4 regions of the Enterobacter hormaechei subsp. xiangfangensis genome follow, and region 2 is predicted to be linked to each of the others. Evidence: predicted binding sites of a transcription regulator. Region 2 holds the regulator's gene; each other region holds the start of a gene.
The links. The regulator CRP, encoded in region 2, controls carbon source genes, mostly activating them, when cyclic AMP is high. The targets are predictions, from matches to a motif close to ATGTGANNNNNNTCACAT.

Region 1 (7,920 bases), 1.1 Mb from region 2:
TCTCCTGCCACCAGACGCGCCCGGCCTGAATCGTCAGCGCATCATGCGGACAGTGGGGAACACAGTCGCCGCAGTCGTTGCAGCGCCCTATCGTCCACGGGTTGTGGCAGGTTTTGCAGCGCAGGTTACAGCCCTGGAGGAACAACGCCAGGCGGCTGCCCGGCCCGTCCACGCAGGAGAAGGGTATGACCTGACTAACTAAAGCGCATCTGCTGTTCATGGCTTATCACGCGCGGCTGACGTTCCAGAATACGGGTATTGCGCGCGGCCTCCTCGCCGAGCCAGGTGGTGTTGGTGCGCGATCCGGCTTCCCGGTACTTCTCCAGATCGGAGAGCCGCACCATATAGCCGGTAACGCGCACGAGATCGTTACCCGCAACGTTGGCGGTAAACTCGCGCATACCGGCGTTGAACGCCCCCAGGCACAGCTGCACCACAGCCTGAGGATTGCGTTTAACCGTTTCCTCCAGGGTGAGAATATCGCTGATCCCGGAAGCGTAGTGTTTATGGTGCGGTGCCACGGTCAGCAGGTGGCTGACTGGGTCCGGTTCGTCGCCGTAGGGCAGGCGCGCGCCCGGCGTGGTGCCCGAGTCAGAGCTGATCCCCGACTGCGCATGAAGCATCGCGCGCTGCTTCCAGCCGTATTTCACCGGCGTGTTTTCGACAAACGCCGCAAGCTGTTCACTGATGCGGTAGCCCAGCGCATTGGCCTGTTCGTTCTTACCGTAACGTCCCGTAATGCCTGCTTTCTCGCACAGCACGTTCACCGCTTCGGCCAGACCGTACATGCCAAACATCGGCACAAAACGATCGGCATCAATCAGCCCCTCTTTCACCAGGAAGCTATTCTCAAAGAAGCCGGATTGTTCATATAAAAAATCGCAGCGCGCATTAATGATCGCGATTTGTTGCTGGCAGTAGTGAGGAAGGGTACGGGTGAAAAAGTCTTCCGGTGAGCGGCTGTGTTCCGCAATCGCTTTCAGGTTTAGGCGCACCAGCGTGCTGCCGCCGCCCGCCAGCGGCAGGGAGTTGTAACAGCTCACCACGCCATAGCGACCTTTTGTGAAAATTTTATCATTCACCGGGCCATTAGAAATATGCGGCTTACTACATTCACAAATGTTTTTCGCCACGCTCAGCAGCAGATCGCTGGGGGTTACATCCGGATCGTAGATAAAGGTCAGGTTCGGCGCAACCTGCTTTAGTTCTGCATCCGCGCGAAGGATGGCTCGGGTGACAGGCGTATCCGCCGGGCCGATATTGGCATGCATAAACGCATCGGGCAGGGTTCTGTCCAGGTAACGCCAGAAACGTTTTATTCGGCTATCGATTTCATCCTGTGTTAGAATTTTAACATAGGGGCTGAGTATTTCATCGAGCTGGCCCAGATAGACCGGCATCGATGTGACGGACGGAACATGGTGATAAAGGATAGTGAGCAGCGAGAGGGCATCATCCAGATCTTTCGCCCCTTCCAGCTCCAGCCATTCTGAGCCGTTAGCCAGAAATTTAGCGTAGTCCGGCAGCACGTAGCGCGGTTTGTAAGGCGCATGGCCTTCGAACATGTCGCAGATGAATCCCTCGTCCAGCGCGGCGCGGGCCGCCTCTGGCAGAGCGGGATAGGGCAGATTGTTCTCCGCTTCCAGCGCCAGAAAATGACGTTTTTGTTCTGGGGTTAACACCGGGCTGGTCACAATGTGCTGGCAACGTTGTTGCAGGGCGTCGGGCATGTTCACTTCCTTGGTTGTTCTGCGGATAGTGAACGAATTGTAGGAAGCCAGCCTGGTGGCGCTTTTGATCAGAAAGGGGATATCGCCGATTTAGTCAGCAATTAACGCACTAAAATTTGAAGCAGATCTCATTACAGTAATGCAAATTTGCACACAGTTTTCATTAACTGTGATGAATGTCGAAGTGTGGATGCGGGTGAATGTTAGAATACTCACAGACCCGCAAGGTAAAATTTATACGGCACTGCCGTTGGAGAATGTTATGACCGATTTAACTGCAAGCAGCCTGCGCGCGTTGAAACTGATGGACCTGACCACCCTGAACGATGACGACACCAATGAAAAAGTCATCGCCCTGTGCCATCAGGCGAAAACGCCAGTGGGTAACACCGCCGCCGTTTGTATCTATCCGCGCTTCATCCCGATTGCCCGCAAAACGCTGAAAGAGCAGGGCACGCCGGACGTGCGCATTGCCACCGTAACTAACTTCCCGCACGGCAATGACGATATCGAGATCGCGCTGGCAGAAACCCGCGCAGCGATTGCGTACGGCGCAGACGAAGTTGATGTGGTATTCCCGTACCGCGCGCTGATCGCCGGCAACGAGCAGGTCGGTTTTGACCTGGTGAAAGCCTGTAAAGACGCGTGTGCGGCGGCAAACGTGCTGCTTAAAGTGATCATTGAAACCGGCGAGCTGAAAGAAGAGGCGCTGATTCGTAAGGCGTCTGAAATCTCCATCAAAGCGGGCGCGGATTTCATTAAAACCTCTACCGGTAAAGTGCCGGTCAACGCTACCCCGGAAAGCGCACGCATCATGATGGAAGTCATCCGTGATATGGGCGTGTCCAAAACCGTTGGCTTCAAACCGGCAGGCGGCGTGCGTACCGCAGAAGACGCGCAGCAGTTCCTGGCGATTGCCGACGAGCTGTTCGGCGCCGACTGGGCGGACTCCCGCCACTACCGCTTCGGCGCGTCCAGCCTGCTGGCCAGCCTGCTGAAAGCGCTGGGTCACGGCGACGGTAAGAGCGCAAGCAGCTACTAAGTTGAATTGCCGGATGGCGCTACGCTAACCCGGCCTAAAGGATCGTGGGGCGGGTCAACATACCCGCCGCCATTCACCCGATTCCGCATGGAGGTTACCGTGTTTCTCGCACAAGAAATTATTCGTAAAAAACGTGATGGTCATGCATTAAGCGACGAAGAAATCCGCTTCTTTATCAATGGCATTCGTGATAACACCATCTCTGAAGGGCAGATTGCGGCTCTGGCGATGACCATTTTCTTCCACGATATGTCGATGCCTGAGCGCGTGTCGCTGACCATGGCGATGCGAGATTCAGGAACCGTTCTGGACTGGAAAAGCCTCAACCTCAACGGCCCGATTGTGGACAAACACTCCACCGGCGGCGTGGGCGACGTGACCTCCCTGATGCTTGGCCCGATGGTGGCAGCCTGCGGGGGTTACATCCCGATGATTTCCGGGCGCGGCCTGGGCCACACCGGCGGTACGCTCGACAAACTGGAAGCCATTCCGGGCTTCGATATCTTCCCGGATGACAACCGCTTCCGCGACATTATTAAAGACGTTGGCGTGGCGATTATCGGCCAGACCAGCTCTCTTGCTCCGGCTGACAAGCGTTTCTACGCGACGCGTGACATTACCGCGACCGTAGACTCCATCCCGCTGATCACCGCCTCTATCCTTGCCAAAAAACTGGCGGAAGGTCTGGATGCGCTGGTGATGGATGTGAAAGTGGGCAGCGGCGCGTTTATGCCAACCTATGAACTCTCTGAGGCGCTGGCCGAAGCGATCGTTGGCGTTTCCAACGGCGCGGGCGTGCGCACCACCGCACTGCTGACGGACATGAACCAGGTGCTGGCCTCCAGCGCCGGTAACGCGGTTGAAGTCCGCGAGGCTGTGCAGTTCCTCACAGGCGAATACCGTAACCCGCGCCTGTTCGATGTCACCATGGCGCTGTGCGTTGAGATGTTAATCTCCGGCAAGCTGGCCAAAGACGACGCTGACGCGCGCGCGAAGCTTCAGGCGGTGCTGGACAACGGCAAAGCGGCGGAGATCTTTGGTCGGATGGTGGCGGCGCAGAAAGGCCCGACCGACTTCGTGGAAAACTACGCGAAATACCTGCCCACCGCGATGCTCAGCAAAGCGGTCTATGCGGATAGCGAAGGCTTTGTCTCGGCTATGGATACCCGCGCGCTCGGCATGGCTGTCGTGTCTATGGGCGGCGGTCGTCGTCAGGCATCGGACACCATTGATTACAGCGTCGGCTTTACCGATATGGCCCGTCTGGGCGACAGCGTTGACGGCCAACGTCCGCTGGCGGTGATCCACGCGAAAGATGAAGCCAGCTGGCAGGACGCGGCGAAAGCGGTGAAGGCGGCAATATCTCTTGACGATAAAGCACCGGAAACCACACCGACGGTCTATCGTCGTATCACTGAATAGCGGTATACTGATCTGATCGCATTTTTATGAAGCACTAAGTACGGAGAACAATTATGAAACGTGCATTTATTATGGTGCTGGACTCATTCGGCATCGGCGCAACCGAAGATGCAGAACGATTTGGTGACGTGGGTTCCGATACCCTGGGTCACATCGCGGAAGCCTGTGCAAAAGGCGAAGCGGACAACGGTCGTAAAGGCCCTCTGAACCTGCCAAACCTGACCCGTCTGGGGCTGGTAAAAGCGCATGAAGGCTCTACCGGTAAGATCGCAGCCGGTATGGACGGTAACGCGGAAGTGGTGGGCGCCTACGCGTGGGCGCACGAGCTCTCTTCCGGTAAAGATACTCCGTCCGGCCACTGGGAAATCGCCGGCGTGCCGGTGCTGTTCGACTGGGGTTACTTCTCCGATCACGAGAACAGCTTTCCGCAAGAGCTGCTTGATAAGCTGGTGAAGCGCGCCAACCTGCCGGGCTACCTCGGTAACTGCCACTCTTCCGGTACCGTGATTCTGGACCAGCTCGGCGAAGAGCACATGAAAACCGGCAAGCCGATTTTCTATACCTCTGCTGACTCCGTGTTCCAGATCGCCTGCCATGAAGAGACGTTTGGCCTGGATAAACTGTACGAGTTGTGCGAAATCGCCCGTGAAGAGCTGACCGAAGGCGGCTACAACATTGGCCGCGTTATCGCGCGTCCGTTTATCGGCGACAAAGCGGGTAACTTCCAGCGTACCGGCAACCGTCACGATCTGGCTGTGGAGCCACCGGCGCCGACCGTGCTGCAAAAACTCGTCGACGAGAAAGACGGTCACGTGGTTTCCGTGGGTAAAATCGCGGACATTTACGCCAACTGCGGCATTACCAAAAAGGTCAAAGCGACCGGTCTGGATGCGCTGTTCGACGCCACCATCAAAGAGATGAAAGAAGCGGGCGATAAGACCATTGTCTTCACCAACTTCGTGGACTTCGACTCCTCCTGGGGCCACCGTCGCGACGTCGCCGGTTATGCTGCGGGTCTGGAGCTGTTTGACCGCCGTCTGCCAGAGCTGATGGAGCTGGTGGGAGAAGATGACATTCTGATCCTGACCGCTGACCATGGCTGTGACCCGACCTGGACCGGTACCGACCACACCCGTGAGCACATTCCGGTGCTGGTGTACGGCCCGAAAGTCAAACCGGGCTCGCTGGGTCACCGTGAAACCTTCGCGGACATCGGCCAGACGATTGCGAAATACTTTGGTACGTCTGACATGGAATATGGCAAGGCTATGTTCTAAACGGATTGGGTGAGGCCTGATGCCCTCACCCCGACCCTCTCCCACAGGGAGAGGGAAAACAGAATGTAGGCCGGGTAAGGCGCAGCCGCCACCCGGAAAAAACAACAATGTAAAAGGAACTGAAGATGGCAACTCCTCACATTAATGCAGAAATGGGTGATTTCGCTGACGTCGTATTGATGCCGGGCGACCCGCTGCGCGCGAAGCACATTGCAGAAACCTTCCTCGAAGACGTGCGTGAAGTGAACAACGTGCGCGGCATGCTGGGCTTCACCGGTACCTATAAAGGCCGCAAAATCTCCGTGATGGGTCACGGCATGGGTATCCCATCCTGCTCCATCTACACCAAAGAGCTGATCACCGATTTCGGCGTGAAGAAAATCATCCGTGTCGGCTCCTGCGGCGCGGTTCGCATGGACGTTAAGCTGCGTGACGTGGTGATCGGCATGGGCGCGTGCACCGACTCTAAAGTCAACCGCATTCGCTTTAAAGATCATGACTTTGCGGCCATTGCTGACTTTGACATGGTGCGTAACGCGGTTGACGCGGCAAAAGCGCTGGGCGTTGACGCGCGCGTGGGCAACCTGTTCTCTGCCGATCTGTTCTACTCGCCAGAAGGCGACATGTTCGACGTGATGGAAAAATACGGCATTCTGGGTGTGGAAATGGAAGCGGCCGGTATCTACGGCGTGGCGGCTGAATTCGGTGCGAAAGCGCTGACCATTTGCACCGTGTCTGACCATATCCGTACTCACGAGCAGACCACCGCTGCCGAGCGTCAGACCACCTTCAACGACATGATCAAAATCGCGCTGGAATCCGTTCTGCTGGGCGATCAAGAGTAATTTCGTTTTCTTCAGGGGGGCAGGTTTGCCCCCTATGGTGCTTACTTCGTCAACACTTCCCACATCAAATTGCTTTCCAGCGTCACCGTATCACCTACGTGATTAAACTGGCGGTCATTCAGCACCGGGGTGAGGGTGAGCTGGCACTCATCGGCGGACCACGAGGCAGGCGTAAAAAGCGTAGCCATTAGCGAAAAAGTCATCAGTAAATGTTTACCCAGGTGTTTCATTTACAGACTCCTTTAGCAGTTTCATAAAACGATTCTTTGTCCTGAGTCTCACTCAGGGATTAATCGATGCGGCAGATGCGCTGCATATTATCGTCAACGGCATAAAGTGCCGGGCTATTGGACATATCAGTGACAAAAACGCGCCCGCTGTCCACCGCGCTGACCAGGTAGTTGTTTTTCTCATCCACGATACTGGTCCCTTTTGACAGTCACGAGCCGTCTGCACGTTTCACTTCGAGCATTACGCGACGGGTATTCAGTACTTTGAAATCCAGCTCCCTGAAGGCTGTATGGGCGACAGAAATGTTCTTGATGCCGTTGGGCAGATCCTGACTCAGGTTAAAGCCGATCCACATATGTTTATCGGTGTTTTTCGGCGGGATAGCCTCAAGGGTCACGCGTTTAACGTCACGCCTGTATCGTCAGGAAGATCGACAATGATGGTATAGATCAGGGCCGGGAAGGTGTCGGTATTTTTTACGTTCATGGTGCCGCTGTGAGTCGACTCTTCAATAACCAGCAGCGTGGTTTCTGGCACCATTCCGGCGGCATACGCCTGAGCAAAGAGAGCAGAGAATAATAACGGTGCGGCAATGGCGCACTGAGCGATCGTGGATTCAACTGACATCAAGATTAATCCTTTAACCTGACAAAATACCTCCTCTGTTAAGAGGAGGCATAGTTCACACTTTATCGGGTTGATAATCAGAGATATTTAACGGTAATCGTGGCCTGACCATCCAGGTTGGTATCATCGGTAATCGCGAGGGCCGCGGTATTCTGAATCGCCAGGGAGGTTTTCAGCGGAAATACTGCGGTCGTGAAAGGCAGCGGCGCAGTGGTGCCGGAAGCGGCCACGGTCATCATTTCCATGTTGGCGTTTTTGATGATACCGGTAGCGGTTTTCTGCCAGGACGGGCTGTCCACGGTACCGGAGATAACGTCTGATTTCACGCCGTCGGCGGTGACGTTCGCCACATCAGCAAAGATGGAGTAAGCGCCAATTTTCACGCCGCCCGCGGTTTTGCCCACGCCGTAGGACTGGGTGGTGTCGGAAACGTTGCCGCCCGCCGCGTCTGCGGTGTTAATGGTGATCACAGAAGCACCCGGATGGGTGTCTGCGCGGTCATCGCTGATGGTCCAGCCAGCTTTAGTGGCTACCGGGCAGGTGATGGTCAGGGAGATATCTTTCTGACCCAACTGGTTAACGCTGGTCGCGGAGAGATCCGCCAGGTGGATAAGACCATAATCCACCTCGCCGCCGCCGCTTAACTGCGGGGTGCAGGCGGCAACGGAGAGTAAACCGGTCACTTTCAGTACGGCGGTAGAGGCGGCGTTAGCGGCAGTCGCGGAGAGGGCCAGCGCAACGGCAGT
Region 2 (7,920 bases):
CTGGGGCAGAAGTTTCATTACCAGCTCCGGAATTTCGCAGGTGGGTTATACAGACCACCGGACCACTCAACGAGGTCAGCCACGCTGCCCGCAGCCAGCAGAGAGCGAGTGGCATCGGTACGACGAATGCCCATATCTTCCGGATACACAACCTTGCCGCTCTGGCGCAGTTCCGCCACGCGTTTGGCGTCAACGCCCAGACCGATATCGGTGATACCCGCCACGGCGGCGACCATGGCGCGACGCTCTTCCAGATCTTTCGCCCGGTAGAGGTAAGCAATCCCCTCTTCCGTCAGCACGTGGGTGACGTCATCGCCATAAATCATGACCGGCGCCAGCGGCATACCGGAGGCTTTCGCGACGTCAACAGCGTCGAGTTTTTCCACGAAGGTTGGCTTCACGCCCGCCTGGAAGGTTTCCACCATCTGCACAACCAGCTTTTTACCGCGCTGCATCGGGTCAGGCTCGGTGATCATGTTCAGCCAGGCCGGTGTGGCGTGGCGACGACCGTGCGGATCGTGGCCCATGTTTGGCGCGCCGCCGAAGCCGGAAAGACGGCCGCGAGTCACGGTTGAGGAGTTAGCGTAACCATCAACCTGTAGCGTGGAGCCGATAAACATATCGACCGCGTACTGACCAGCCAGCTGACAGAAGGCGCGGTTAGAGCGCATGGAGCCGTCAGCACCGGTAAAGAACACGTCCGGACGGGCGCGGATGTACTCTTCCATCCCCAGCTCGCCGCCGAAGCAGTGGACGCTCTCCACCCAGCCGCTTTCGATGGCCGGGATCAGCGTTGGATGCGGGTTCAAAGTCCAGTGTTTACAGATTTTGCCTTTGAGTCCGAGCTGTTCGCCGTAAGTTGGCAGCAGCAGCTCGATCGCTGCGGTGTTAAAGCCAATCCCGTGGTTCAGGGACTGCACCTGGTGTTCGGCGTAGATGCCTTTAATCGCCATCATCGCCATCAGGATGTGTTCCTGTTTAATCAGGCGCGGGTCGCGGGTGAAAAGCGGTTCGATAAAGAACGGCTTATCGGCAACCACCACAAAATCAATCCACGAGCCCGGAATATCCACACGCGGAAGGTCGCACTCGTCATCCACCAGCTCGTTCACCTGCGCGATGACGATGCCGTCGTGGAACGCGGCGGCTTCCACCAGCGCCGGGGTATCTTCGGTACTCGCCCCGGTATAGAGGTTGCCTTTGCGGTCCGCTTTAAAACCGGCAATCAGCGCCACGTTTGGCGAAAGGTCGACGTATAAACGTGAGTAGAGTTCGATGTAGGTGTGAATCGCCCCGATTTCGAGCTGACCATCCTCCAGCAGTTGGGAGATTCGCAGGCTTTGCGTACCGGAGAAGGAGAAGTCCAGCTTGCGGGCGATGCCTTTCTCAAAGATGTCCAGATGTTCGCTGCGGCCCACGCTCGGCATGATCATATGCAGATCGTGCACGATTTGCGGGTTCACTTCCGCCAGTGAACGGGAAAGGAAATCCGCCTGCTTCTGGTTGTTGCCTTCCAGAACGACTTTGTCGCCTGGTGCGATCAGTTTTTCCAGCATGGCGACAAGATCGCCGGTTGGCAGTACCTTGCCCTGCACCGGTACGGACGCCAGACGACGCGCTTTCTCACTGCGTCGGGTGTTCCATTGCCGGGTGGGTGTTTGCCCAGATAACATTATTAACCTCCTGATTCAGCACATCATTCTGATTTGCTTAACGTTGAGTAAAGTGTGCGCTCTGGTGAGAAAGGCATCAATTAAGCGTAGAGGCAAATCATTAGCCTGAGAGTAATAATCAAGGTAAATATTTGTGATCGGGATCAGTTCATGTTTCGGAAAAACGGGCTAAACGGGGTACAATTCGGAAGGTATAGTTAATTTCTGACAAGAATCAGCATCGCCCTTATGACCCAAATCATTCCCTCAGACTTCGACATTGCAGCCGAAGAGAGCGCAGAGTTCGTGCCCATGCGCGGTGTGGCTAACCCTCACCTGCAAACCATGCTGCCGCGCCTGATCCGCCGCAAGGTACAGTTCACCCCGCACTGGCAACGCCTGGATTTGCCGGATGGCGACTTTTTGGATCTCGCCTGGAGCGAAGATCCGGATCGGGCCAGACATAAACCCCGTCTGGTAGTGTTTCACGGTCTGGAAGGCAGCCTGCACAGCCCTTACGCACACGGACTCATTGAGGCGGCGAAAGCCCGCGGCTGGCTTGGGGTGGTGATGCATTTTCGCGGATGCAGCGGCGAGCCTAATCGTCAGAAACGCATTTATCACTCGGGTGAAACCGAGGACGGCACCTGGTTCCTGCGCTGGCTAAGAGACAATTTCGGCGAGGCGCCAACGGCAGCGGTGGGGTATTCGCTGGGCGGCAATATGCTGGCCTGTCTGCTGGCGAAGGAGAGCGACGCCGTACCGCTGGATGCGGCGGTGATTGTCTCTGCGCCGTTTATGCTGGAGCAGTGCAGCTATCATATGGAAAAGGGCTTTTCGCGAGTGTACCAGCGCTACCTGCTCAACCTGCTGAAAGCCAACGCCGCGCGCAAGCTGAAGGCCTATCCGGATACGCTGCCTGTGACGCTGCAACAGCTCAAACGCGTGAAGCGCCTGCGCGAGTTTGATGATTTGATCACCTCGAAAATTCACGGTTTTGCCGATGCGATTGACTATTACCGTCAGTGCAGCGCCATGCCTTTACTGAATCAAATCACGAAACCCACGCTGATTATCCACGCCAAAGACGATCCGTTTATGGATCATCACTCGATCCCGGCGCCCGATCATCTGCCGGCCAACGTGGAGTATCAGCTCACCCAATTCGGGGGACACGTCGGTTTTGTCGGCGGCACGCTGCGTCGGCCAAAAATGTGGCTTGAGACGCGTATTCCCGACTGGTTAACGGCCTATCTGGACGGTAAAAAATGATTATTCCCTGGCAGGATCTCTCTCCCGACACGCTCGATAATCTGATTGAAAGCTTTGTCTTGCGCGAAGGCACCGATTATGGTGAACATGAACGTTCGCTTGAACAAAAGGTCAACGATGTTAAGCGCCAGCTTAAAAGCGGCGACGTGGTGCTGGTATGGTCCGAACTGCATGAGACGGTCAATATCATGCCCCGCAACGCGTTTCATGGCTGATCTTTACACTTTTCCAGTCAGGGAGTTGCTATGTCTGCCAGACATCCGGTTATTGCCGTTACGGGTTCGAGTGGGGCGGGAACCACTACCACCAGCCTCGCCTTCCGCAAGATCTTCGCCCAGCTTAACTTACGGGCGGCCGAGGTAGAAGGCGACAGCTTTCACCGCTACACGCGCCCGGAGATGGATATGGCCATCCGCAAGGCGCGCGATCTGGGTAAACACATCAGCTACTTCGGCCCGGAGGCCAATGACTTCGGCCTGCTGGAGCAAACCTTCCGTGAATACGGGCAAAGCGGTACCGGGCAGTCCCGCAAGTATCTCCACACCTACGATGAAGCCGTGCCATGGAACCAGGTCCCCGGCACGTTCACGCCCTGGCAGCCGCTGCCGGAACCGACTGACGTGCTGTTTTACGAAGGATTGCACGGCGGCGTGGTGACGCCTCAGCACGACGTGGCGCGCCACGTGGATTTGCTGGTGGGGGTGGTGCCGATTGTTAACCTTGAGTGGATCCAGAAGCTGACGCGTGACATGAGCGAGCGCGGCCATTCGCGAGAGGCGGTCATGGACTCGGTGGTGCGCTCCATGGAAGATTACATCAACTTCCTGACGCCGCAGTTCTCCCGAACCCACATTAACTTCCAGCGCGTCCCCACCGTGGACACCTCTAACCCGTTCGCTGCAAAAAGCATCCCGTCGCTGGACGAGAGCTTTGTGGTGATCCACTTCCGCAACCTGGAAGGCATTGATTACCCCTGGCTGCTGGCGATGCTACAGGGTTCGTTTATTTCGCACATGAATACGTTAGTGGTGCCCGGGGGAAAAATGGGGCTGGCAATGGAACTTATCATGACACCGCTGGTGCAGCGGCTGATGGAAGGAAAGCAAATCGCGTGAACATGTTCCCTCTCCCCGTGGGAGAGGGTTAGGGTGAGGGCATCAACACGCACGATGCCCCAATAATTAAGCCTCTATCACTTCATACGAATGGGTGATTTTTACCGCTTTCTCCAGCATTAACGCCACAGAGCAGTATTTCTCCGCAGACAGGTCAACCGCACGCGAGACCGCCGCATCCTTCAGTTCTTTGCCAGTGACGATAAAGTGCAGATTAATATGCGTGAACAGGCGTGGCGCCTCTTCGCGACGTTCTGACGTCAGCTTCACTTCACAATCGGTCACGTCATGACGGCCTTTTTGCAGGATCGACACCACGTCGATCGCGCTGCATCCGCCCGCCGCCATCAGCACCATCTCCATCGGGCTTGGCGCTTTATCGCCGGAGTTGCCATCCATCAAAACCTGGTGCCCGGAAGCAGACTCGCCCAGGAACGTTAACCCTTCAACCCATTTCACACGCGCTTGCATATTCACTCACTCCAACGTTGCATTTTTTATGACAGATTACGTGTACGTTACATTTCTCGCAACGGAAGGCGACCTGCGTCATGCTGAAGCGAGACACCAGGAGACACGCGGCGAAAGCTATGCTAAAACACTCTGGATGCTACAGTAATACATTGACGTTACACATGTATGCAGAGGACATCAAACTTTACTGGCTGCGAAACGTTACGACAGCCGACTTCCCAGGTATGGGTAAGAATTCGATTGCAACCCCAGAGTCCGGATGCATCTTATGACTCTGGTGACAGCTTATAACAGAGGATAACAGCGCATGGTGCTTGGCAAACCGCAAACAGACCCGACTCTCGAATGGTTCTTGTCTCATTGCCACATTCATAAGTACCCATCAAAGAGCACGCTGATTCACCAGGGTGAAAAAGCGGAAACGTTGTATTACATCGTTAAAGGCTCGGTGGCCGTGCTGATCAAAGATGAAGAAGGGAAAGAGATGATCCTTTCTTATCTGAACCAGGGCGATTTTATCGGTGAACTGGGCCTGTTTGAAGAAGGCCAGGAACGTAGCGCCTGGGTTCGTGCAAAAACAGCATGTGAAGTGGCTGAAATTTCTTATAAGAAATTCCGTCAGCTGATTCAGGTCAACCCTGACATCCTGATGCGTCTCTCTTCCCAGATGGCACGCCGTCTGCAAGTGACCTCTGAGAAGGTGGGTAACCTCGCCTTCCTGGACGTAACCGGTCGTATCGCGCAGACGCTGTTGAACCTGGCGAAACAGCCAGACGCCATGACCCACCCTGACGGTATGCAAATTAAAATTACCCGCCAGGAAATCGGTCAGATCGTCGGCTGCTCCCGTGAAACAGTGGGCCGTATCCTGAAGATGCTGGAAGATCAGAACCTGATCTCCGCCCACGGTAAAACCATCGTGGTTTACGGGACCCGTTAATTCCGGTCAAACGGCGTGCCGCCGCAGGGTGGCACGCCGTTTTTGTCTCTACTCCTCATGTGGCGCAGGCTGATCTATCACCCGGAAGTTAACTACGCACTGCGACAAACGCTGGTGTTGTGTCTTCCCGTGGCCGTGGGCCTGATCCTCGGACATCTTCAGCAAGGCCTGCTGTTTTCCCTCGTGCCCGCCTGCTGCAACATTGCCGGTCTGGATACGCCGCATAAACGCTTTTTTAAACGTCTGATTATTGGCGGCTGCCTGTTTGCCGGCTGTAGCCTTGCCGTACAGCTCTTACTGGCCCGCGACATTCCTCTGCCTCTGATCCTGACCGTGCTGGCGATGACGCTCGGCGTCACCGCCGAAATCAGCTCGCTACACGCCCGCCTGCTTCCCGCGTCGCTGATTGCCGCCATCTTCACCTTAAGCCTTGCAGGCAACATGCCGGTGTGGGAGCCATTGCTAATCTACGCCCTCGGCACGCTGTGGTACGGGCTGTTTAACTGGTTCTGGTTCTGGCTGTGGCGGGAACAGCCGCTGCGCGAATCCCTGAGCCTGCTCTACGTGCAGCTTGCTGAATACTGCGAAGCAAAATACACCCTGCTCACTCAACATACCGACCCGGAAAAATCCCTGCCGCCGCTACTGGCGCGCCAGCAAAAAGTGGTGGATCTGATCAGCCAGTGCTATCAGCAGCTGCACATGCTTGCCGCCAACAAAAATCATGAATACAAGCGGCTGCTGCGAATCTTCCAGGTCGGGCTGGATTTGCAGGAGCATATCTCCGTCAGCCTTCATAATCCGGAAGAGGTGCAAAAGCTGGTGGAGCGCAGCCATGCAGAAGCGGTGATCCGCTGGAACGCGCAGACCGTCGCGGCCCGCCTGCGGGTGCTGGCTGACGATATCCTCTATCACCGCTACCCGACGCGCTTTAACATGGACAAACAGCTCGGCGCGCTGGAAAAGATTGCGCGTCAGCACGCGGAAAACCCGGTCGGGCAATTTGCTGCCTGGCATTTCAGCCGCATCGCCCGGGTGTTACGTACCCAGCGCCCGCTTTATGCGCGAGACCTGATGGCCGATAAGCAAAAACGGCTGCCGCTGCTGCCCGCGCTCAAAAGCTATCTTTCACTGAAATCTTCCGCCCTGCGCAATGCCGCGCGGATCAGTGTGATGCTGAGCATCGCCAGCCTGATGGGGATGGCCCTGCACCTGCCGAAACCCTACTGGATCTTAATGACCGTACTGTTTGTTACCCAGAACGGCTATGGCGCCACGCGGGTGCGCATTCTGCATCGGGCGGGCGGTACGATGGCGGGGCTGATTATCGCGGGCGTGACGCTGCACTTCCACGTGCCGGAGGGCTATACCCTGGCCGGTATGCTGGCAATCACGCTGGTGAGCTATCTGATTATCCGCAAAAACTACGGCTGGGCGATGGTGGGCTTTACGGTGACGGCGGTGTATACCCTTCAACTGCTCACGCTTAACGGGGAACAGTTTATTATTGCCCGTCTGGTCGATACGCTGATTGGCTGCCTGATCGCCTTTGGCGGCATGGTCTGGCTGTGGCCGCAGTGGCAGAGCGGGCTGTTGAGGCAGAACGCCCACGACGCGCTGGAAGCTGACCAGCAGGCCATTCGTCTGATCCTGAGCGATGACCCACAGCCCTCTCCGCTGGCCTACGAGCGAATGAAGGTCAACCAGGCGCATAACGCCCTGTTCAACTCCCTTAACCAGGCCATGCAGGAGCCGGGCTTTAACGCGCACTATCTGGCTGACATGAAGCTGTGGGTCACGCACAGCCAGTTTATCGTCGAGCACATCAATGCCATGACGACGCTGGCGCGGGAGCACACGATGCTGACGCCGGATCTGGCGCAGCGCTATTTGCAGTCGTGTGAAATTGCGTTGCAGCGCTGTCAGCAGCGCCTGGAGTATGATGCACCGGGCGAGTCAGGTGATTCGAACATTCTGGAAGCGCCGGAGACGCTGACCCACGGGCCGATGAGCACCCTTGAGCAGCATTTACAGCGCGTTCTCGGCCACCTGAACACCATGCACACCATTTCGTCGGTGGCATGGCGTCAGCGCCCGCATCACGGGATTTGGTTAACGCGCCGGTTAAAACGAACCGCGTATTAGCCGCTGACGATCTTCGCGACTGCCGCGGCAAAACGGGTTAATCCGTCTTCGATGTCTTTGTCTTCCACCACAAGCGATGGCGCAAAGCGCATCACGTCCGGCCCGGCATTGAGCACCATGACGCCTTCGTGCGCGGCGGCGTGCAGGAAATCGCGCGCGCGGCCTTTATACTGAGGCTTCAACTCGGCGCCAATCAGCAGCCCCATTCCGCGGATTTCGCTGAAGACATCAAACTGTTCGTCAATCTGCTGAAGATGTTTCACAAACAGATCGCGTTTCGCATTCACGCCATTCAGGACGTCCGGCGTATTAATGATATCGA
Region 3 (7,920 bases), 2.0 Mb from region 2:
CGCGCCAACTGTTCTTACCGGCGTCATCTGGAGAGCTGGTTCCATGCCGACCGCGTAACGCCGGGAAGGATCCATGAGATGGAGTCCTACCACGGGATGCTCGCCTGTGTGATTGCCGGGGCAGGCATTGCGCTGATGCCCCGCTCCATGCTGGAGAGCATGCCGGGGCATCATCAGGTGGCGGCGTGGCCGCTGGCGGAAAACTGGCGCTGGCTCACCACCTGGCTGGTGTGGCGACGCGGGGCGATGACCCGCCAGCTGGAGGCATTTATCGCGCTGCTGAACGAGCGTCAGCCACCTGCGCCCAGTTGTTAAAGTTGAACGTAGTCCTGGAGTCGAAGGAAAATTTTTCCCTTCATATACAGCGTGGCCTGCCCTCCAATCAGCACGCGGTCGCCTTTCAGCTCGCAGCGCAGATCCCCGCCGCGCAAGGAGACCTGGCGGGCCGACATCTGCGTTTTACCAAGCTTTTCGCTCCAGTACGGGATCAGCATGCTGTGAGCTGATCCCGTCACCGGATCCTCCGGCACCCCTTCCCCCGGGCAGAAGAAGCGGCTGACGAAATCATACTCATCTCCCGGCGCTGTAACGCAGACCATTTTCCCCAGCGGGAGCATGGCAGTGATATCCGGCGTCAGCGCCTCCACCTGCCGCTGGCTGTCGAGCACCACCATGTAGTCACGCCCCACACGGACCTCGTTTGTCGCGTTAATGCCCAGCGCGCTGAACAGCACTGGGGGTGGAGTATCGACAACCTCGGTTGACCACGCCGGGAAATTAAGCGTCAGCCAGTCGCCGCTGCGTTGTACCGTCAGTTCGCCGACAAAGCGCGTGGTGAAGGTGATTTCCGTATGCGGATAATCCAGGTATTCAAAAATAACGTGAGAAGCCGCGAGGGTTGCGTGGCCACAGAGGTTAATTTCATCCTGCGTGGTAAACCAGCGCAGTTCAAACCCGTTATCCGTTCGGACAAAAAACGCCGTCTCTGACTGATTATGCTGCTTCGCCATCTTCAGCAGCGTCTCATCCGGTAGCCACGCTTCCAGCGGACACACCGCCGCCGCATTGCCGCCGAACGCCCTGCCGCTGAAAGCATCTACCAGATAAAAATCAATTTCCTGCATCGTTGGTTCCTCTTAGATTTATTCAGCGCAGAAATACTGTGCCCTTCAGATACAGCGCCGCCTGCCCGCCCATCCGCACGCGGTCGCCCTTGAGTTCGCAGCGTACGTCTCCTCCACGGGCGGAAACCTGGCGGGCAAACATCTGTGTTTTGCCAAGCCGTGCACTCCAGTAAGGGATCAGCATGGTGTGCGCGGAGCCGGTGACAGGATCTTCCGGCACGGCCACGCCCGGCGAGAAGAAACGACTGATAAAGTCGTATTCTCCTTCGTCCCGGGCGGTGACGGCCACTTTATGCTCCCCCGGCGTCATGGCGGAGAAATCCGGATTAATGGCTTCCACCTGCTCGCGGCTCTCCAGTACCAGCACCCAGGCGCGGCCTTTTCGCGCCTCGACGTAGTGGCTGATACCGAGTGCGGTGAGCAACTCCGGTGGCGGCGTCTGCGCCTGCGTCGGGCAGGCCGGGAAGTCCAGCGTCATCCAGTCACCTTCACGGCTGACGGTCAGGCGACCAGAGGCAGTGTCAAAATGAAGGCGTGAGTCCGGATAATCCAGTTCGTTAAACAGAATATACGCCACGGCAAGCGTCGCGTGACCACACAGATTAACCTCGGTTAGCGTGGTGAACCAGCGCAACTCGATCCCCCCTTTGGTACACACAAAAAACGCGGTTTCCGACTGGTTATGCTGTTGTGCCATCCGCAGTAACGTCTCATCCGGTAGCCACGCGTCGAGGGGGCACACCGCCGCCGGGTTGCCGCCAAAGGAGGACGCGCTGAACGCATCTACCAGATAAAAATCAATCTCCTGCATTGTGTTACCGCCTGTTTTTGTTGTGTTGTTCTTTATCTTCAATGAAAACAACCGCGTTCGCTACCGCTGCATGAAGGTAAATTTTGTGATTCATATCACATAACGGTTGAGTTTTCGCCGTTTAAGGCTTTAAGATCGTCTCCTCATCTTTCAGGCAACGAATCCCAGATATCCCTATGACAACACACACGGTTTCCCGCAGGGTCGCGTGGCTACGCGTGGTCACGCTCGCCATCGCAGCGTTTATTTTCAACACCACGGAATTTGTTCCGGTTGGGCTGCTGTCCGACATTGCGGCCAGCTTCCATATGGAAACGGCACAGGTTGGCATTATGCTGACCATCTATGCATGGGTGGTAGCGCTGATGTCGCTGCCGTTTATGCTGCTGACCAGCCAGATGGAACGTCGTAAGCTGCTGATTGGGCTGTTTGTGGTGTTCATTGCCAGCCATGTGCTGTCATTTATGGCATGGAACTTCACCGTGCTGGTCATCAGCCGCGTCGGCATCGCGTTTGCCCATGCCGTTTTCTGGTCGATCACCGCATCGCTCGCCATTCGTCTGGCCCCGGCGGGGAAACGCGCCCAGGCGCTGAGCCTGATTGCCACCGGAACGGCGCTGGCGATGGTGTTAGGCCTGCCGATCGGGCGCATTGTGGGTCAATACTTCGGCTGGCGCACCACCTTCTTTGCCATCGGCATGGGGGCGCTGATCACCCTGGTGTGTCTGATCAAACTGCTGCCAAAACTGCCCAGCGAACACTCCGGCTCGCTGAGAAGTCTTCCGCTGCTGATGCGTCGACCGGCGCTGATGAGCATCTATTTGCTGACCGTGATTGTGGTGACCGCCCATTACACGGCCTACAGCTATATTGAGCCGTTTGTTCAGGTTGTGGCGGGCTTTAGCGCTAACTTTGCCACCGTTCTGCTGCTGATCCTGGGCGGCGCGGGGATTATCGGCAGCATCCTGTTCGGGAAGCTGGGCAATCAGCATGCGTCTGCGCTTGTAAGCAGTGCGATTGGCCTGCTGCTGGCATGTCTGCTGTTACTGATGCCTGCGGCAGGCAGCGAGAGTCATCTGGCGATCCTCAGTCTGTTCTGGGGCGTGGCGATCATGATTATTGGTCTGGGAATGCAGGTCAAAGTGCTGGCGCTGGCCCCGGACGCCACGGACGTAGCGATGTCGCTCTTCTCCGGGATTTTTAATCTGGGGATTGGCGCCGGTGCGCTGGTGGGAAATCAGATCAGCCTGCATGTATCGATGTCGGCCATTGGCTATCTCGGGGCGATTCCGGCGCTGATCGCGCTGATCTGGTCGGTGCTTATCTTCCGTAAATGGCCGGTCGCGATGGAAGAACAGACCAGCCACGGTTGACGTTTGTTGTGCCGGGTGGCTCTGCGCTTACCCGGCAACGTTCTCAATGATACGTCTTAACAATCTCCAGCACGCCGTTAATAATAAACTGCACGCCCATACAGACCAGCAGGAAGCCCATCAGACGGGAGATAGCTTCAATCCCCCCCTTGCCCACCCAGCGCATAATCGCCCCGGAACTGCGCAATGACCCCCAGACAATAATGGCAATAAGCGCAAAAATGATCGGCGGCGCAACGGTGATAACCCAGTGCGGAAATGTCGACCCATCACGCACCGTTGAGGCGGAACTGATGATCATCGCAATCGTTCCCGGCCCTGCCGTGCTCGGCATGGCTAACGGCACAAACGCGATGTTGGCGCTCGGTTCGCTTTCAAGCTCCTCCGATTTGCTTTTGGCTTCCGGGGATTCGTGCGCTTTGTGCGCCGGGAACAGCATCCGGAAACCAATAAAGGCCACGATCAGCCCGCCAGCGATACGCAGACCGGGAATCGAAATACCAAAGGTATTCATCACCAGTTGCCCGGCGTAATAAGCCACCATCATTATGGCAAAGACGTACACAGAGGCCATCATCGACTGCTGATTGCGCTCCGCGCTGTTCATGTTCCCCGCCAGCCCCAGAAAAAGCGCCACCGTCGTTAACGGGTTCGCCAGCGGCAGCAACACCACCAGCCCAAGCCCCACTGCTTTAATCAAATCCAACATAATGCACCGCAGTCCTTATCCTTATTCAACATCGCAATTATAGGGGCAAATCCTCGTCCGTAGCCATCCGCGCAGCGTAACCATAATTGTCTCTCGTAATTCATAACCCCAGATTATCTGTATGATTTAAAAGCGTACAGAATGAGTTCCTGAAGCGTTTTAGCATTTCGTGGCATCGGCCGATTCATTCAGTTGACTTATACTTGCCTGAGCAATAATATCTGCCGTGACTAAACTACTTGCCAGGGCAACCATTGTGAAAAGCACCAGTGACCTCTTTAACGACATAATCCCACTGGGTCGTCTTATTCATATGGTTAATCAGAAAAAAGATCGCCTGCTCAATGACTATCTGTCACCGCTGGATATCACCGCAACACAGTTTAAAGTGCTGTGTTCCATTCGCTGCGAAGTGTGTATCACGCCGGTTGAGCTGAAAAAGGTGCTCTCTGTCGATCTGGGTGCGTTAACCCGCATGCTGGATCGTCTCGTCTGTAAAGGATGGGTAGAACGAAGCCCTAACCCAAATGACAAACGTGGCGTACTGGTGAAACTGACCAGCGATGGCGCGGCCATGTGTGAGCAATGTCATCAATTAGTAGGACAAACACTGCACCAGGAACTGACAAAAAACTTATCGGCAGATGAAGTGGCAACGCTTGAGCTCTTACTCAAGAAAATCCTGCCGTAAACAGAAAAAGAGGTATGACGATGTCCAGACGCAATACTGACGCTATCACCATTCATAGCATTTTGGACTGGATCGAAGATAACCTGGAATCTCCGCTCTCCCTTGAGAAAGTGTCTGAGCGTTCAGGTTACTCAAAATGGCACCTGCAACGGATGTTTAAAAAAGAGACCGGCCATTCATTAGGACAATATATTCGCAGCCGCAAGCTGACGGAGATTGCCCAAAAACTGAAAGAAAGCAATGAGCCGATCCTCTATCTGGCGGAACGTTACGGATTTGAATCGCAACAAACCCTGACGCGTACGTTCAAGAACTACTTTGACGTGCCGCCTCATAAGTACCGTATTACCAGTATGCCGGGTGAATCCCGTTATCTGTATCCGCTTAAACATTGCAGTTAATCATCGCCTGTTAAGACGTAACCGAGGAAATCATGAAATTTATCGCCTCCGCCGTCCTCACCTTGCTGGTGCTGGTTTCCGGCCAGAGCTTCGCGGAGCAAACCCCCAGTGCGGGTCAGCAAAATAATCGCGACACCATGATTATGCCGTCCACGCAAAACCAGTCGCCCTGGGACTTCAATCACATGGGCGCTGGCAGCGACAAATCCGACGAATTAGGCGTGCCGTATTACAACCACGACCTGTAATTCGTTTTTGCCCCGCTAATGCGGGGCTTTTTTCTGCCTTAACCCTGCACCCGCGTCGCCCGACGCACCCGCAAGCCAAAGACGTTGATATACAGCCCGGCCATAATCAGCCCTGCGCCACACAGTTGCAGCGCGCCGAGCGTTTCATCCAGCAACAGTGCGGCGCTGGCAAGCCCGACCACCGGTACCAGCAGCGATAACGGCGCCACGCGCCAGGTTTCATAGCGTCCGAGCAGCGATCCCCAGATACCATAGCCAATGATTGAGGCAACGAACGCCAGATAGATCAGCGACAAAATAGTCGTCAGGTCGATCTCCATCAGGCTTTTCAGCATCGCCTGCGGCCCCTCCAGAATAAATGACGCGGCCATAAACGGTACGATGGGGATCAACGCGCTCCAGACCACCAGCGATAAGACCGCCGGACGCGCCTCGTGCTGCATTATCAGCTTGTTAAAGATATTGCCGCACGCCCAGCTCAGCCCCGCCGCCAGGGTGAGCATAAAGCCCAGCAGCGCGACATGCTGACCGTTGAGGCTGCCTTCAATCAGCACCAGCACGCCAAAGACCGCAAGGCTAATGCCCGCCAGCTGTTTGCCCTGCAAGCGTTCGCCAAAGACAAACGCGCCGAGAATGATGGTAAAGAACGCCTGCACCTGAAGCACCAGCGAAGCCAGGCCCGCAGGCATACCGAATTTAATAGCGCAAAAAAGAAACGCAAACTGACCAAAGCTGATGGTGAGGCCGTAGCCCAGCAGCAGCTTGAGGGGAATTTTCGGGCGGGCAACGAACAGCAGCGCCGGAAACGCCACCAGCAGGAAGCGCAGACCCGCCAGCATCAGTGGAGGCATGTTGTGCAACCCAATTTTGATGACCACAAAATTGAGTCCCCACACCACGACAACCAGCAACGCTAACAGCCCGTCTTTCCGCGTCATTTTCCGCCCCTGAAATATTAAAATTTTGTAAACACTTCAAGGTAACAGAAAAAATAGCCCCGCGAGAAGATCATTAATTCTGGTACTGAAGAGAAGCACTTGCGGATAAATTGGGTGCTATACAAGCTGCCGATCCCATGATAATCCTGTAATAACACAACAAAAAAAGCATAAGCATTTGTCGGGCAGGAAAATGAAACCATCAATCAGGCGCTCAACCGCAGCGCTGCTGGCATCGTCATTGTTATTAACAATTGGCCGCGGGGCAACGCTGCCCTTTATGACCATATATCTCACACGCGTGTACGATATGAGCGTGGAGAATATTGGCTATGCCCTTACCGTGGCGTTGACCATTGGCGTGGTGTTTAGCCTGGGGTTTGGCATCCTGGCGGATAAATTCGACAAAAAACGCTATATGCTGATCGCCATCGTCGCCTTTATCGCCGGGTTTGTGGCCATTCCGCTGGTGAATAACGTGACGCTGGTAGTGCTGTTCTTTGCCCTGATTAACTGCGCCTATTCCGTCTTCTCAACGGTGCTGAAAGCATGGTTTGCCGACGTGCTGACCTCCAGCGAAAAGGCGCGCGTTTTCTCACTCAACTACAGTTTCCTGAACATCGGCTGGACGATCGGGCCGCCGATCGGCACCCTGCTTGTGATGTACAGCCTGCAACTGCCGTTCTGGCTGGCGGCCTTCTGCGCCGCACTGCCGCTCGGGTTTATCCATTTCTTTGTGCAGAAAAGCATAGCCTCGGACAGCCCTGAGGAGAAAATGCCATGGCAACCCTCGGTGCTGCTGAAAGACCGGGCGCTGTTCTGGTACACGCTTTCCGGGCTGCTGGCGTCGTATGTGGGTGGATCGTTCGCCACCTGCATTTCCCAGTATGTCCTCGCTGCACATGCGGACAGTGATTTCGCAGAAAAGGTGGTGGCCGTTGTGTTGCCCGTCAACGCGGCGGTGGTCGTCACCCTGCAATATGCGCTTGGACGGAAGATCACCGCCAGCAATATCCGTCCGCTAATGACCGCCGCGACGCTTTTTTTCATCCTCGGGCTGGGGGGGTTTATGCTTTCCGGCGAGAACCTGATTTACTGGGGGATCGCGGCAGCGATTTTCACCCTGGGTGAGATTATTTATGCACCGGGTGAATACATGCTGATCGACAATATCGCCCCGCCGGGCATGAAGGCGAGCTACTTCTCCGCACAAGCGCTGGGCTGGCTGGGCGCGGCGGCGAACCCGATGATCACCGGGTTCATCCTGACCCATCTGCCGCACTGGTCATTATTTATCATTATGATGGCCGCCATCATTGCGGCCTGGCTGATGATATTGCGCGGGATGCGCGTGAAAAGTGAAGATAGCGTGTCGAGTAGCGCTGCGCTTACCCGACCTGGAAAACCCTAATCCCAGGCCGGGTAAGGCGAAGCCGTCCCCCGGCAAAACCAACACCTTAGTGGTGCAACATCTCCTCCACCACCTGCTCTTTGTACATCTCATTCGGGTAGTAGGTCGGCCAGTTATCCATCTCTTTCAGCAGCGCCTCGTGGGAGGTGTTGCCCATAAAGATATGGAAGTGTGAAGAGGCTTTCGGCCCGATGATATGGTCGCTGAACTGCAC
Region 4 (7,920 bases), 2.0 Mb from region 2:
GTTACTCCCCAGACACAGCGCAGCGGCCAGAGGACGCATCGCGGTACCGGCGTTACCCAGGAAAAGCTCCAGCGCTTCAGCAGAATGTAACGCGCCGCCGTTACCAGTGACTTCACAACGGGTACGATCGTCAGACAGCGCGTACTGAACGCCCAACGCTTTCAGTGCATTGAGCATATGGCGCACGTCATCGCTGTCCAGCAGATTAGTGAGGACGGTGGTGCCGTTTGCCAGAGCTGCCAGCAGCAGAGCGCGGTTCGAGACACTTTTTGAACCAGGCAGATTAATGGTGCCATCTACCCGCGCGATAGGTTGTAACGTCAGGGATTCCATGAAACTCAACTCTCAACTCAACATAATAAAAACCCCGCAGGAACGCTGCGGGGGTGAAAAACAGCCAATTAACCGTGACGACGTTCGAAGTCGATCATGAAATCAGTCAGGGCTTTAACGCCTTCCAGCGGCATGGCGTTATAGATAGAGGCGCGCATCCCGCCTACCACACGATGGCCTTTCAGCGCATGCAGACCCGCCGCGAAGGACTCTTCCAGGAACACGTTATCCAGGTTGCTGTCCGCCAGCTGGAACGGCACGTTCATGCGCGAACGGTTAGTTTTGGCGACATCGTTACGGTAGAAATCGCTCTTGTCGATCACGCCGTACAGCAGTTCAGCCTTTTGCTGATTGATCTTATCCATCTGCGCCACACCGCCTTTTTGCTTCAGCCATTTGAAGACCAGGCCGGAGAGATACCAGGCAAACGTTGGTGGGGTGTTGAACATGGAATCGTTGTCGTTCAGGACGGTGTAATCCAGAATTGACGGGCAAGACTTATGGGCTTTCCCCAGCAGGTCTTCACGCACGATAACGATTGTCAGGCCCGCAGGACCGATGTTTTTCTGGGCACCCGCGTAGATGACGCCGTAGCGGCTGACATCCAGCGGGGTGGACAGAATGGTTGAAGAGAGGTCCGCCGTCACAATGACATTTTCGCCAAAGTCTGGCTCTTCGTGAATGGCAATACCGTCGATGGTTTCGTTCGGGCAGTAGTGAAGATACGCGGCGTTGTCAGAAAGCTGCCACTCACTCATCGGCTTCACGGCGCGCAGACCGTCAACGGTCACTTTGGCATCGATGACATTCGGCGTGCAATATTTATGCGCTTCTTTTACCGCACTGGCCGCCCAGTAGCCCGCATCAACGTAATCAGCGGTGGTTTTGTCGCCCAGCAGATTGAGCGGGATACCCGCAAACTGGCCGCGTCCACCGCCGTGACAGAACAATACTTTGTAGTTCGAGGGAATATTCAGCAGATCGCGAAAATCCTTTTCTGCCTCTTCCGCCACCTGAATAAACGCTTTACCCCGGTGGCTGACTTCCATCACCGACGTACCCAGACCGTTCCAGTCACACAGCTCCTGTTGAGCCTGTTTGAGCACATCTGTCGGTAACATTGCCGGACCTGAACTGAAATTAAAGACTTGAGCCATTTCCCCTCACCACGCTAAAAGCCATAAGTTATAACTGTGGATATCGGTTTTATCATTCAGTGACACGCGCCGCAATGTCTAAAACTGATGGCCGAAGAAATGTGTCACTCGTCACACAATACAATCTGCCGTACCGTTGTCACAAAACCGACAAAATCGCTGTCAGGTGATGCGTTTAGCCCGGCTAACCTTCGTCCATTCTGGATTCGTACAGCGGGGGCATAATTGATGATCGCCCGCCTGCATGACCACCACATGACTACATTTTATGCAGGCATACTCCCCCGCTTCAGGTACAGTTTTGTATCGTTCGATAAGCATATCCGGCAGGATGCACAGACCGGGCTTCACCTCATCGTCGGGATAGTAATAAACGCTGATTTGACCATTCGTTTCCATAATCGCCAGACGCACCTGCCCCAGTTGCTCAACACTGCTCAGACGGAGTTCCATAAAGAACTCAAACTCCGTCATATTGGCGCTTTGCACATTTTCCCAGGCCAGCTGACCGTCCTCGACGATAACGACCGGCTTCCCTTCAAGCAGATCTTCCAGCTTTTCACTTTTCGACATCAGCCACATGACAAGGCGGTAAAGCAGCGCCAGTGTGACAAAAACGATAAATACCGGCACCATCGGCACATCATCATAGAAGGCGACATCCCCCGCCGCGGAACCCAGCGTCAGGATGATCAATACTTCAAAAAGCGACATCTGCCGCACGCCGCGACGACCGGTGATTTTAAGAAACAGGAAGACCAGAACGAAGGTATACAGACTACGCAGCGCCACTTCGCCTAAAAATTCAGGGGGGACTTTATCAAACGCCATCCGCTGGAGATCGAATGCTTTCATTTTTCTATGCCTTAACAGTGAGTTACTGACAATAAGCATAGCCCAGTCTTTTATTTTCGCCGGAGATAGCACCCGTCAGGCAAAACCCGTATCATTGCGCGCTTTACGTACGATAAAAGTGAACGCCATGACTCAAACGTTTATCCCCGGCAAAGACGCCGCTCTGGAAGATTCCATCGCTCGCTTCCAGCAGAAACTGACCGACCTGGGTTTTAACATCGAAGAAGCCTCCTGGCTCAATCCGGTGCCGCATGTCTGGTCTGTGCATATTCGCGATAAAGACTGTGCCCTGTGCTTTACCAACGGTAAAGGCGCGACAAAAAAAGCGGCACTGGCCTCCGCGCTGGGTGAGTATTTTGAGCGTCTGTCCACCAACTATTTCTTTGCTGACTTCTGGCTGGGCGAAACCATCGCCAACGGCCCGTTCGTTCACTATCCGAACGAAAAATGGTTCCCGCTGACCGAAGACGATGAACTGCCGGAAGGAATTCTCGACGCGCGCCTGCGTGCCTTCTACGATCCGGAAAACGAACTGACCGCCAGCATGCTGATCGATCTGCAGTCCGGTAACGACGATCGCGGTATTTGCGCCCTGCCGTTTACCCGTCAGTCTGACGAGCAGACCGTCTATATCCCGATGAACATCGTCGGCAACCTGTATGTGTCCAACGGCATGTCTGCCGGTAATACCCGCAACGAAGCGCGCGTGCAGGGGTTGTCTGAAGTTTTCGAGCGTCACATCAAAAACCGCATTATTGCTGAATCCATCAGCCTGCCGGAGATCCCGGCTGACGTGCTGGCGCGCTACCCGGGCGTGGTGGAATCCATCGCCAAACTGGAAGCAGAAGGTTTCCCAATCTTTGCTTATGACGGCTCTCTGGGCGGCAAATATCCGGTTATCTGCGTAGTGCTGTTCAACCCGGCCAACGGCACCTGCTTCGCCTCCTTCGGCGCGCACCCTGACTTCGGCGTGGCGCTGGAGCGTACCGTGACCGAACTGCTGCAAGGTCGTAGCCTGAAAGATCTCGACGTGTTTACGCCGCCGACCTTTGATGACGAAGAGGTCGCCGAGCACACCAACCTCGAAACGCACTTCATCGACTCCAGCGGTTTGATCTCCTGGGATATGTTCAAACAGGACGCGGACTATCCGTTCGTGGACTGGAGCTTTGCCGGTACGACGGAAGAAGAGTTCGCCACCCTGATGGCGATCTTCCACGCGGAAGATCAGGAAGTCTACATTGCCGACTATGAACATCTCGGCGTTTACGCGTGCCGTATTATTGTGCCAGGTATGTCGGACATTTATCCGGCAGAAGATCTGTGGCTGGCAAACAACAGCATGGGCGCGCATCTGCGTGAAACCCTGCTGGCCCTGCCAGGCAGCGAGTGGGATAAAGAAGATTATCTGAACCTGATCGCCCAGCTGGACGAAGAAGGACACGATGATTTCACCCGCGTACGCGAACTGCTGGGTCTGGCGACCGGAAAAGATAACGGCTGGTACACCCTGCGCATCGGCGAGCTGAAAGCGATGCTGGCGCTGGCGGGCGGCGATCTGGATCAGGCTTTGGCCTGGACCGAGTGGACGATGGAGTTTAACCAGTCCGTCTTCTCCGCCGAGCGCACTAATTATTACCGTTGCCTGCAAACGCTGCTCCTGCTTTCTCAGGAAGACGACCGCGAGCCATTGCAGTATCTGAACGCCTTTGTGCGTATGTACGGTGCGGATGCCGTTGAAGCTGCCAGCGCGGCGCTGAGCGGTGAAGAACCATTCTACGGCCTGCAAGCGGTTGACAGCGATCTGCAAGCCTTCCCGGCGCATCAGTCACTGCTGAATGCGTATGAAAAATTGCAGAAGGCAAAAGCCGCTTACTGGTCAAAATAAGCGCATATAACATTAATGGCTGTAGGCGTATTCAATCGCCTGAGCTATATTACGGGGCAATTTCATTGCCCCTTTTTTTTTATTTTTCCGCAATGACGTTTAATTGTAATAATTAAGTTAACCACGGGTAAATATAAAAACGCTTACCTGAGCTTTACTGTTACTAATTATAATAAATACTCCATTTTAATTAACTGTTCCATGGGAGGCTGAAGGAAAAAATTCAACTCTTTTCATAACTTTTAAAATTTATTTTTATACGGATAATCAAATACTTACTCCGCTTTTGCTGTAAAACCATACACACTGCGGGCCTATAAGCCAGGCGAGATATGATCTATATCAATTTCTCTTCTATAATGCTTTGTTAGTATCTCGTCGCCGACTTAATAAAGAGAGAGTTAGTGTGAAAGCTGACAACCCTTTTGATCTATTACTCCCCGCTGCGATGGCGAAAGTTGCCGAAGAAGCGGGTGTCTACAAAGCCACGAAACATCCGATGACGACGTTCTTTCTGGCCATTACGGCTGGGGTGTTCATCTCCATCGCTTTCGTCTTCTATATCACAGCCACCACCGGCACGGCCGGGATGCCTTTCGGCATAGCGAAACTGATTGGTGGTATTTGCTTCTCACTGGGCCTGATTCTCTGCGTCATCTGCGGCGCCGACCTCTTCACCTCAACGGTGCTGATTGTTGTGGCAAAAGCCAGCGGAAGAATTACCTGGGGTCAACTGGGGCGCAACTGGCTCAACGTTTACGTTGGCAACCTGATTGGCTGTCTGCTCTTTGTTCTGTTGATGTGGCTCTCTGGCGAGTATATGACCGCCAACGGCGGCTGGGGGCTTAACGTCCTGCAAACCGCCGACCACAAAATGCACCATACATTTATCGAAGCCGTTGCTCTCGGCATCCTCGCAAACCTGATGGTCTGCCTGGCGGTCTGGATGAGCTACTCTGGTCGTAGCCTGATGGATAAAGCCATGATTATGGTTCTGCCGGTTGCGATGTTTGTTGCCAGCGGCTTTGAGCACAGTATTGCGAATATGTTCATGATCCCGATGGGGATTGTTATCCGCAACTTTGCAAGCCCGGAGTTCTGGACTGCTGTAGGTTCAACCCCGGAAAGTTTTTCACACCTGACGATTATGAACTTCATTACTGATAACCTGATCCCCGTCACTATCGGGAACATTATCGGTGGGGGTCTGTTAGTTGGGTTGACATACTGGGTCATTTACCTGCGTGGCGGCGATCATCATTAATGGTTGTCTCAGGCAGTAAATAAAAAATCCACTTAAGAAGGTAGGTGTTACATGTCCGAGCTTAATGAAAAGTTAGCCACAGCCTGGGAAGGTTTTACGAAAGGTGACTGGCAGAATGAAGTCAACGTCCGTGACTTTATTCAGAAAAACTATACCCCGTATGAAGGTGACGAATCCTTCCTGGCTGGTGCGACTGACGCAACCACCAAGCTGTGGGACAGCGTAATGGAAGGCGTTAAACTGGAAAACCGCACTCACGCGCCAGTTGATTTTGACACCTCCGTTGCTTCTACCATCACTTCTCACGATGCTGGCTACATCAATAAAGCCCTTGAGAAAATTGTTGGTCTGCAAACTGAAGCACCACTGAAACGCGCAATCATCCCGTTCGGTGGTATCAAAATGGTTGAAGGTTCCTGCAAAGCGTATAATCGCGAGCTGGACCCAATGCTGAAAAAAATCTTCACCGAATACCGCAAAACCCATAACCAGGGCGTATTCGATGTTTACACCAAAGACATTCTGAACTGTCGTAAATCTGGCGTTCTGACCGGTCTGCCAGATGCCTATGGCCGTGGCCGTATCATCGGTGACTACCGTCGCGTTGCGCTGTACGGTATCGACTTCCTGATGAAAGACAAATACGCGCAGTTCGTCTCTCTCCAGTCTGACCTGGAAAACGGCGTAAACCTGGAAGCGACTATCCGTCTGCGTGAAGAGATCGCTGAACAGCACCGTGCGCTGGGTCAGATCAAAGAGATGGCGGCTAAATACGGCTGCGATATCTCTGGTCCTGCTACCAACGCTCAGGAAGCTATCCAGTGGACCTACTTCGGCTACCTGGCCGCAGTTAAGTCTCAGAACGGTGCAGCAATGTCCTTCGGCCGCGTATCCACCTTCCTGGATGCGTACATCGAACGTGACCTGAAAGCAGGCAAAATCACCGAACAAGACGCTCAGGAAATGATTGACCACCTGGTCATGAAACTGCGTATGGTTCGCTTCCTGCGTACCCCAGAATATGATGAGCTGTTCTCTGGTGACCCAATCTGGGCAACCGAATCTATCGGCGGTATGGGCGTAGATGGCCGTACTCTGGTAACCAAAAACAGCTTCCGTTTCCTGAACACCCTGTACACCATGGGTCCTTCTCCGGAGCCGAACATCACCGTTCTGTGGTCTGAAAAACTGCCTCTGAACTTCAAGAAATTCGCCGCTAAAGTGTCCATCGACACCTCCTCTCTGCAATATGAGAACGATGACCTGATGCGTCCTGACTTCAACAACGATGACTACGCTATCGCTTGCTGCGTAAGTCCAATGGTTGTTGGTAAGCAAATGCAGTTCTTCGGTGCGCGTGCAAACCTGGCGAAAACCATGCTGTACGCAATCAACGGCGGCGTTGATGAAAAACTGAAAATGCAGGTTGGTCCTAAGTCTGAACCGATCAAAGGCGACGTGCTGAACTATGACGAAGTCATGGATCGCATGGATCACTTCATGGACTGGCTGGCTAAACAGTACGTGACCGCGCTGAATGTTATCCACTACATGCACGACAAGTACAGCTACGAAGCCTCTCTGATGGCGCTGCATGACCGTGACGTCATTCGCACCATGGCATGTGGTATCGCAGGTCTGTCCGTTGCGGCTGACTCCCTGTCTGCAATCAAATATGCGAAAGTTAAACCAATTCGTGACGAAGATGGTCTGGCTATCGACTTCGAAATCGAAGGCGAATATCCGCAGTTTGGTAACAACGACGCTCGCGTTGATGACATGGCGGTTGACCTGGTAGAACGTTTCATGAAGAAAATTCAGAAACTCACTACCTATCGTAACGCTATCCCGACTCAGTCTGTTCTGACCATCACCTCTAACGTTGTGTATGGTAAGAAAACCGGTAACACCCCAGACGGTCGTCGTGCTGGCGCGCCATTCGGCCCAGGTGCTAACCCAATGCACGGTCGTGACCAGAAAGGTGCGGTTGCCTCTCTGACCTCCGTTGCTAAACTGCCGTTTGCTTACGCGAAAGATGGTATCTCTTACACCTTCTCTATCGTGCCAAACGCGCTGGGTAAAGACGACGAAGTGCGTAAAACTAACCTCGCGGGTCTGATGGATGGTTACTTCCACCACGAAGCGTCCATCGAAGGTGGTCAGCACCTGAACGTGAACGTGATGAACCGTGAAATGCTGCTCGATGCGATGGAACACCCTGAGAAATATCCTCAGCTGACCATCCGCGTATCTGGCTACGCAGTACGTTTTAACTCCCTGACGAAAGAACAGCAGCAGGACGTTATTACCCGTACTTTCACTCAGTCCATGTAAGTGGAATTGACTGAAATCACGCGTTAAAAAGCGTACAATAAAGGCTCCACGCAAGTGGGGCCTTTTTAACACCCTCGCTTCATCAGTCT

Region 1: the regulator CRP is predicted to act here: its motif matches at 1,845-1,862, upstream of deoC (deoxyribose-phosphate aldolase).
Region 3: the regulator CRP is predicted to act here: its motif matches at 2,019-2,036, upstream of BFV63_RS10900 (sugar transporter).
Region 4: the regulator CRP is predicted to act here: its motif matches at 1,590-1,607, upstream of serC (3-phosphoserine/phosphohydroxythreonine transaminase).

The regions. Positions count from the first base shown of each region.
Region 1 covers NZ_CP017183.1:651,177-659,096, forward strand. The annotation lists gene BFV63_RS03170 (YjjW family glycine radical enzyme activase) at 1-220, opposite strand, end outside; gene BFV63_RS03175 (YjjI family glycine radical enzyme) at 195-1,730, opposite strand; gene deoC (deoxyribose-phosphate aldolase) at 1,993-2,772, shown strand; gene deoA (thymidine phosphorylase) at 2,872-4,194, shown strand; gene deoB (phosphopentomutase) at 4,248-5,471, shown strand; gene deoD (purine-nucleoside phosphorylase) at 5,597-6,316, shown strand; partial or broken gene BFV63_RS23325 (hypothetical protein) at 6,358-6,456, opposite strand; partial or broken gene BFV63_RS23170 (FimD/PapC C-terminal domain-containing protein) at 6,543-6,881, opposite strand; gene BFV63_RS03210 (hypothetical protein) at 6,941-7,174, opposite strand; gene BFV63_RS03215 (DUF1120 domain-containing protein) at 7,252-7,920, opposite strand, start outside.
Region 2 covers NZ_CP017183.1:4,227,278-4,235,197, forward strand. The annotation lists gene BFV63_RS20280 (triphosphoribosyl-dephospho-CoA synthase) at 1-18, opposite strand, end outside; gene mdcA (malonate decarboxylase subunit alpha) at 18-1,673, opposite strand; gene BFV63_RS20295 (hydrolase) at 1,902-2,924, shown strand; gene BFV63_RS20300 (YheU family protein) at 2,921-3,139, shown strand; gene BFV63_RS20305 (phosphoribulokinase) at 3,170-4,039, shown strand; gene BFV63_RS20310 (OsmC family protein) at 4,106-4,510, opposite strand; gene crp (cAMP-activated global transcriptional regulator CRP) at 4,821-5,453, shown strand; gene BFV63_RS20320 (YccS/YhfK family putative transporter) at 5,511-7,598, shown strand; gene argD (bifunctional acetylornithine/succinyldiaminopimelate transaminase) at 7,595-7,920, opposite strand, start outside.
Region 3 covers NZ_CP017183.1:2,269,588-2,277,507, reverse strand. The annotation lists gene ptrR (putrescine utilization regulator PtrR) at 1-315, shown strand, start outside; gene BFV63_RS10910 (PhzF family phenazine biosynthesis protein) at 312-1,124, opposite strand; gene BFV63_RS10905 (PhzF family phenazine biosynthesis protein) at 1,147-1,935, opposite strand; gene BFV63_RS10900 (sugar transporter) at 2,112-3,308, shown strand; gene BFV63_RS10895 (MarC family NAAT transporter) at 3,352-4,017, opposite strand; gene marR (multiple antibiotic resistance transcriptional regulator MarR) at 4,274-4,708, shown strand; gene marA (MDR efflux pump AcrAB transcriptional activator MarA) at 4,729-5,109, shown strand; gene marB (multiple antibiotic resistance protein MarB) at 5,142-5,357, shown strand; gene eamA (O-acetylserine/cysteine exporter) at 5,396-6,295, opposite strand; gene ydeE (efflux MFS transporter YdeE) at 6,489-7,706, shown strand; gene zinT (metal-binding protein ZinT) at 7,753-7,920, opposite strand, start outside.
Region 4 covers NZ_CP017183.1:1,578,398-1,586,317, reverse strand. The annotation lists gene aroA (3-phosphoshikimate 1-carboxyvinyltransferase) at 1-333, opposite strand, end outside; gene serC (3-phosphoserine/phosphohydroxythreonine transaminase) at 402-1,490, opposite strand; gene BFV63_RS07435 (DUF421 domain-containing protein) at 1,653-2,345, opposite strand; gene ycaO (30S ribosomal protein S12 methylthiotransferase accessory factor YcaO) at 2,473-4,233, shown strand; gene focA (formate transporter FocA) at 4,640-5,497, shown strand; gene pflB (formate C-acetyltransferase) at 5,549-7,831, shown strand.